Regions from separate parts of the Achromobacter sp. FW305-C-28 genome, predicted to be linked through region 1. Evidence: predicted binding sites of a transcription regulator. Region 1 holds the regulator's gene; the other holds the start of a gene.
What was found. The regulator LexA, encoded in region 1, represses DNA repair genes until DNA is damaged. The targets are predictions, from matches to a motif close to ACTGTATNNNNATACAGT.

Region 1 (3,774 bases):
TTACACCCGCGAAGCCGGTGTGCGTGCGCTCGAACGCGAAGTGGGCAAGATCTGCCGCAAGGTCATCAAGCAATTGCTGACCCAGACCGATCGCGCCAAGGCCGAAGGCAAGACCCTCGAGGTCAAGCCGGTCAATGTCACGGGCGACAACCTCAGCGACTACCTCGGCGTGCGCCGCTACACCTTCGGCATGGCCGAAAAGGAAAATCAGATCGGCCAAGTGACCGGCCTGGCCTGGACGGAAGTCGGTGGCGACCTGCTCACGATCGAAGTGGCGGACATGCCCGGCAAGGGCGTGATCCAACGCACCGGTTCGCTGGGCGACGTGATGAAGGAATCGGTCGAGGCGGCTCGTACGGTGGTGCGCTCGCGGGCACGTCGCCTGGGCTTTGCCGACAGCGTCTTCGAGAAGCACGACATGCACGTGCACGTGCCGGAAGGCGCGACGCCCAAGGACGGTCCGTCCGCGGGTATCGCGATCACCACGGCCATGGTGTCGGCGCTGTCGCGCATTCCGGTGCGCGCCGATGTCGCCATGACCGGCGAAATCACGCTGCGTGGCGAAGTCCTGCCGATCGGCGGCTTGAAGGAAAAGCTGCTGGCCGCCCACCGTGGTGGTATCAAGACGGTCTTGATCCCGGAAGAAAACGTCAAGGATTTGGCGGAGATCCCGGACAACGTCAAGAACCATCTCGAGATCGTGCCGGTCCGCTGGATCGACAAGGTGCTGGAACTGGCTCTGGAGCGTCTGCCCGAACCGCTGGCTGAAGACGAGGCGGTCAAGGAACCGCTGGTGGCCAAGCCGGCCGAGCCGGGTTCGACGGATCCGGTGCTCAAGCACTGATCCCGGCCTGGAGGGCGCTGCTTGCGGCGCCTGCAACAAGAAACCCCGCCATGGCGGGGTTTCTTTTTTGGAGCTTGCCTCTGAACTGCAGTGTGCCCTGAACTACGCTGGCGAAGTGGGCGCTGTGCGTGGCTTGGCAAGGCCTGAAAGGCCCGCCTGGCGCGCGGTTCAGTGCCGCATCAATGCAGGGCGTGCGTGCGGATCAGGCCGACCGCGATGCCTTCGAGGGCGAATTCCTGGTCGGCTTCGACCACGATGGTGTCGAAGTCGGGGTTTTCGGGCAGCAGCTCGATACGGCCATGTTGGCGTTGCAGGCGCTTGACGGTGACGTCGTCGCCCAGGCGGGCCACCACGATCTGGCCGTTGCGGGCTTCGGAGGCTTTCTTGACGGCGAGCAGGTCGCCTTCGAGGATGCCGGCGTCGCGCATGCTCATGCCGCGGACCTTGAGCAGGTAGTCGGGCGCTTGGGCGAACAGGCTGGAGTCGACGCCGATTTCGCGTTCTACGTGCTCGGCGGCCAGGATGGGGCTGCCCGCGGCCACCCGACCTACCAGCGGCAGGAGCAGTTGCGCCAGGCCCGGCAGGGGCAGGGCGGCTTGCGTGGGGGCGGCCGAGGCATCTTTCAGGCGGATGCCGCGCGAGGCGCCCGCAGTGAGTTCGATGGCGCCTTTGCGGGCCAGGGCCTTGAGATGGTCTTCGGCCGCGTTGGGCGAGCGGAATCCCAGGGCCAGGGCAATTTCGGCGCGGGTGGGCGGAAACCCGGTACGCGCGACGGTTTGCCGGATGAGGTCCAGGATTTGCTGTTGACGATCAGTGAGTTTGCTGGCCATGGCGATGATCCGTTGGGGTCGGACTGTACATATATACAGCAGCATTCTGGGGGACATAACGCAAAAAAGCAAGCGGGTGTCGATATAGACGGCAAGCGGCCATGGCAGGCGTGTAATAAAAAACGGGACCCGAAGGTCCCGTCTGACATGTGCCGGCTATGCGAGGCGGTTTACAGCACCGCGGCGATGCCCTTGGCGACCTGGTCGATGTTGCCGCTGTTCAGGGCGGCGACGCAGATGCGGCCGCTGGAGACGGCGTAGACGCCATGCTCTTCGCGCAGGCGGTCGACCTGGGCCGACGTCAGGCCCGAGTACGAGAACATGCCGCGTTGTTGCAGCACGAAGCTGAAATCCTGCTTGCCGCCGTGTTCCTTGATTTTCTCGACCAGCTGCTTGCGCATCAGGCGGATGCGGTCGCGCATGCCGCCGAGTTCCTGTTCCCACATGGCGAACAGTTCAGGCGTGTTGAGGACGGTCGAGACGATCGTGCCGCCGTGGGTGGGCGGGTTGGAGTAGTTGGTGCGGATGACGCGCTTGAGCTGGCTCAGGACGCGGGTGGCCTGGTCTTTGCTGCCGGCCACGACAGTCAGGGCGCCGACGCGCTCGCCGTACAGCGAGAACGACTTCGAGAACGACGAGCTGATGAACATGGTCATGTTCAGGTCGGCGAACAGGCGCACGACGGCCGCATCTTCCTTGAGGCCTTCGCCGAAGCCCTGGTAGGCGATGTCCAGGAACGGGACCAGGTTGTTTTCCTTCACGACGGCGGCGATCTGCTGCCATTGTTCGAAGGTGGGGTCCACGCCGGTGGGGTTGTGGCAGCAAGCGTGCAGCACGACGACGGTCTGGGCCGGCGCAGCCTTCAGGGCTGCCAACATGCCGTCGAAATTCAGGCCGCGGGTGGCGGCGTCGTAGTAGGCGTAGGTGCCGACTTCGAAACCGGCGCGTTCGAACAGAGCGCGGTGGTTTTCCCAGCTGGGATCGCTGATCAGGACCTTCGAGGTCGGCAGCAGCTGGCGCAGGAAGTCGGCGCCGATCTTGAGGGCGCCGGTGCCGCCCAGGGCCTGGGTGGTCAGGACGCGGCCTTCGGTGACCAGCGGGGAATCCTTGCCGATCAGCAGGGCTTGTGCGCCCTGGTTGTAGCCGGCGATGCCTTCGATCGGCAGGTAGCCGCGGGCAGCGGCGGCTTCGATGCGGGCGATTTCGGCCTTGCGCACGGCGCCCAGCAGGGGAATCCGACCCTGGTCGTCGTAGTACACGCCAACGCCCAGGTTCACTTTACCGGGGCGGGTATCCGCGTTGTATTGTTCGTTCAGACCAAGAATGGGGTCGCGCGGCGCGAGTTCGACGGAATCGAAAAGGGTGCTCATGGGACTCTGCTGAGGGTGAGTGGACGCAGTGGGAAGTGCTGTGGATAATGGGGGGTTTACCCTGGGAACAGTCTAGCATGCCTAAGAGCGCAATAGACCCGAGTGCTGCGGGCGCGGCCGCCGCTGGTGCAACTGCTGGCGCAGCCAGCGAATCGACCAGCGAGTCGACCATCGCATCGACCGGCGCTGCCCCCGTTACGGCTGTACCCGGTGCGGGCCCGGCGGGTGCCGGATTCGTGGATTTTCCGGACAGCCCGTTTCATCTGTACCAACCGTACCCGCCCGCCGGCGACCAGCCGGCGGCCATCGAGGGCCTGGTGCAGGGCATTCAGGATGGCCTGATGTTCCAGACCCTGCTGGGCGTGACCGGTTCGGGCAAGACCTACACCATGGCCAACGTCATTGCCCAGCTCGGGCGACCGGCGTTGGTTCTGGCCCCGAATAAGACCCTGGCGGCCCAGCTGTACGCCGAAATGCGCGAGTTCTTCCCCAAGAACGCGATCGAGTATTTCGTGTCGTACTACGATTACTACCAGCCCGAAGCCTACGTGCCCACGCGCGACCTGTTCATTGAAAAGGACTCGTCCATCAATGAGCACATCGAGCAGATGCGGCTGTCGGCCACCAAGAGCCTGCTGGAGCGCCGCGACACGATCATCGTGGGCACGGTGTCGTGTATCTACGGTATCGGCAACCCGGGCGACTATCACGCCATGGTGCTGATCCTGCG
Region 2 (3,774 bases), on a different contig from region 1:
GGCGCGTCGCGCGCTCGGAGCCGGTCACCAGCTGGCGCAGGCTGGACTGCATTTCTTCGGGACTGGCGTCGCGCAGGGCCAGCTCGGCCTGCGTGCGCAGGCCGGCCAGCGGGGTCTTCAGTTGGTGCGCGGCGTCGGCGACGAAGCGGCGCTGCGCCTGCACGTTGGCCGACAGGCGATCCAGCAAGTCGTTCATGGCCGCCACCAGCGGCGCGATTTCGGATGGCGCGGCGCGTTCGTCGATGGGCGACAGGTCGTCGGGCCGGCGCGCCCGTAGTCGCTGCTGCAGGGCGTTCAGCGGCGCGACGCCGCGCGACAGCCCGAACCACACCAGCAGCACCGCGATCGGCAGCACCACGAACTGCGGAATGATCACGCCCTTGATGATGTCGTTGGCGAGTTGGGTGCGCTTTTCGACCGTCTCGGCCACGATCAGCAGCGCGGGCTGGGTATTGGGCAGGTTCAGGTCGACCCAGGTGTAGGCCAGGCGGATGCCGAAGCCGCGCAGGGTGTCGTCTTCGTACTGCACTTCACCGGGGCGCGGCTGGCCGACCGAGGCGGGCAGCGGCAAGGCGCGGTCGCCGCCCAGGTATTCGCCGCGGCTGCCCAGGGCCAGCCAGAAGACGCTGTCGGTCTCGTCGGCGCGCAGCACCTCGCGCGCCGGATCGGTCATGCGCAGCACCGCGCGGCCGTCCTGGGCATGTACCTGGCGGGTCAGCACGTGCAGGTTGTTGGCCAGCGCCCGGTCGTAGGGCACGTTGGCGATGTTCTGCGCCACCACGTAAGTGATGGCCACGCTCATGGGCCACAACAGGAACAGGGGCGCCAGCATCCAGTCCAGGATCTCGCCCAGCAGCGAGCGCTGCGGCGGCGCGAAGCTGGGGCCGCGGGCGCCGGCCCGCATGACATCCAGCGCTTCCTGGTTGAGCGCCTCCGGGTGGGCAGGCTCAGCTTGCGAGGTACGCCGCACCCTGGTCCCGTTCAAGGCAATAGCCCAGGCCGCGCACCGTCACGATCTTCACGCCGCTGGGTTCCAGCTTCTTGCGCAGGCGGTGCACGTAGACTTCGATGGCGTTGGTGCTGACTTCTTCGCCCCATTCGCACAGGTGGTCGACCAGTTGGGTCTTGCTGACCATGCGGCCGCTGCGGGTCAGCAGGATCTCGAGCAGGCTGACTTCGCGCGCGGACAAGTCCAGCGTCTGGTCATCGACCATGGCCACGCGGCCGGTCTGGTCGAACACCAGCCTGCCGTGCTTGAGCAGCGTGGCGCCGCCCCCGGCGCCGCGGCGGGTCAATGCCCGCACGCGGGCCTCGAGTTCGGACAGCGCGAAAGGCTTGGCCATGTAGTCGTCGGCGCCCAGGTCCAGGCCTTTGACGCGCTGCTCGATGCTGTCGGCGGCGGTCAGGATGAGAACGGGCAGGGCGGAATTGCGCGCTCGCAGGCGGCGCAGCACTTCAAGCCCGGCCAGTTGCGGCAGGCCGAGGTCCAGGATGAGCAGGTCGAAGGCCTGGGCCGCCAGGGCGGAATCGGCGGCCAGGCCGTCGCGTACGGCGTCGACCGCGTAGCCGTTGTGGCGCAGCGAGCGTGACAGGCCGTCGGCCAGAATGCTGTCGTCTTCGGCGATCAGGATACGCATGGGCTGCTGAAAAATAAGGAAATCCGGCATCGCGCACCGGGCGCGCGCTGGCCGCCGGGGGCACGGAGCCCTGGGGCGGGAGGCCCGGCGGGCAAAGGGGACATATCGCCGGGGGTATCCGCGATTCTGTCACAGGCGACCTGGCTTGCCCACTCAGGGAATACGTGGAAAACTCTGGCACACTGGTTTTTTGTACAGTACAATCCGATGCCATAATCTGCGCTATCCGAAATCTCTCGACAACCCCGTACCGCGCCCCGATACGTTACAGACAGGACTCTACATGGACGACAAAACCACCAAGGCCGCCGCTTCGGAAAAAGCCAAGGCGCTTGCCGCCGCGCTTTCGCAGATCGAAAAGCAGTTCGGCAAGGGCTCGATCATGCGCTATGGCGACAACGAGGTCTCGCATGACATCCAGGTGGTGTCCACGGGGTCGTTGGGGCTGGATATCGCGCTGGGCGTCGGCGGTTTGCCGCGGGGCCGCGTGGTTGAAATCTACGGTCCGGAATCCTCGGGCAAGACCACGCTGACCCTGCAAGTCATTGCCGAAATGCAGAAAATCGGCGGCACCTGCGCCTTCGTCGACGCCGAACACGCGCTGGACGTGCAGTACGCCAACAAGCTGGGCGTCAACCTGACCGACCTCTTGATCTCGCAGCCGGACACGGGCGAGCAGGCGCTGGAAATCACCGACGCCCTGGTGCGTTCGGGTTCGGTCGACCTGATCGTCATCGACTCGGTCGCGGCCCTGGTGCCCAAGGCCGAAATCGAAGGCGAAATGGGTGATTCGCTGCCGGGCCTGCAGGCCCGCCTGATGAGCCAGGCGCTGCGCAAGCTGACCGCCACCATCAAGCGCACCAATTGCATGGTCATCTTCATCAACCAGATTCGCATGAAGATCGGCGTCATGTTCGGCAACCCCGAAACCACCACCGGCGGCAACGCGCTCAAGTTCTACGCCTCGGTGCGCCTGGATATCCGCCGCATCGGCTCCATCAAGAAGGGCGACGAGGTCGTCGGCAACGAAACCCGCGTCAAGGTCGTCAAGAACAAGGTGGCGCCCCCGTTCAAGCAGGCCGAGTTTGACATCATGTATGGCGCCGGCATCTCGCGCGAAGGCGAAATCATCGACCTGGGCGTGGCCGCCAACGTGGTGGACAAGTCCGGCGCGTGGTACAGCTACAACGGCAACCGCATCGGCCAGGGCAAGGACAACGTCCGCGAATACCTGAAAGAGCACAAGGAAATCGCGATCGAAATCGAAAACCGCGTTCGCGAAAACCAGGGCATCGTCAGCCGCGCCGCTGAATTCGTCCCCACCGCGGAAGACGACGCCGAGTAAATCGTTCGGTAATCCGTCGCCAGGCCCCGATGCCGGGTACTGGCTTCGCCGCCGGGCTGACCTGCCCGGCGGCCAGCGGCAGGCTCCCATGCTTTCGGTCTCTACGTTTCAGGGGCCGGCATGAGAGACCTGCCGCTGGCACTTAGCAAGCAGGAAGCGCATGAGCTGGAAACCCTCCGCCGCGTCCGCTGACCGCCTACGCGCCAAGCTGGACGACGAATTCGAAACCGTGGCCAAGCCCGAAGGCTTGCGCCGCACGTCGGACGCACGGCGCGGGGCGGATGCGGCCGGCCAGGGCAGCGACGACGCGCCGCCCGATCAATGGCAGCGCAGCTCTGAAATGCGGGCGGCGGGCCGCAAGGGCGCGTCCGGCCGATACGGCTCGCGCGCACGTTCTGCTCGAGAGGGAGAGGCTTCAGGCCGCGAACCGTCGGGCGGCGAACCGTCGGGCGGCGACCCGTCCGATCCCCCCCGCAAAGCCAAGGCCCCGCCAAAGGGGCCGTCCTTGAAGATGCGTGCCGTGGGGTATCTGTCGCGGCGCGAGCATGCCCGCGAAGAGCTGGCTCGCAAGCTGGCCCCCCATGCCGAAGATCCGACCGAAGTCGACACCGTGCTAGACGCGCTGGAAAAGGAAGGCTGGCTGTCCACCGAACGCTTTGCGCAAAGCCTGGTGCACCGGCGCGCCTCGCGCCAGGGGGCGGCCCGCATTGTCCAGGAACTGCGTCAACACGGCGTGGACGACAACCAGGTGGCCGAACTGCGCGAACAGCTGCGCGCCACGGAATACGACCG

Region 2: the regulator LexA is predicted to act here: its motif matches at 1,819-1,836, upstream of recA (recombinase RecA).

Annotation. Positions count from the first base shown of each region.
Region 1 covers NZ_JBYSYL010000004.1:285,296-289,069, forward strand. Annotated here, with positions in the region: gene lon (endopeptidase La) at 1-844, shown strand, start outside; gene lexA (transcriptional repressor LexA) at 1,024-1,674, opposite strand; gene AC3WMR_RS13435 (amino acid aminotransferase) at 1,845-3,044, opposite strand; gene uvrB (excinuclease ABC subunit UvrB) at 3,122-3,774, shown strand, end outside.
Region 2 covers NZ_JBYSYL010000001.1:859,640-863,413, forward strand. Annotated here, with positions in the region: gene AC3WMR_RS03975 (sensor histidine kinase) at 1-832, opposite strand, end outside; gene AC3WMR_RS03980 (response regulator transcription factor) at 948-1,637, opposite strand; gene recA (recombinase RecA) at 1,921-2,982, shown strand; gene recX (recombination regulator RecX) at 3,143-3,774, shown strand, end outside.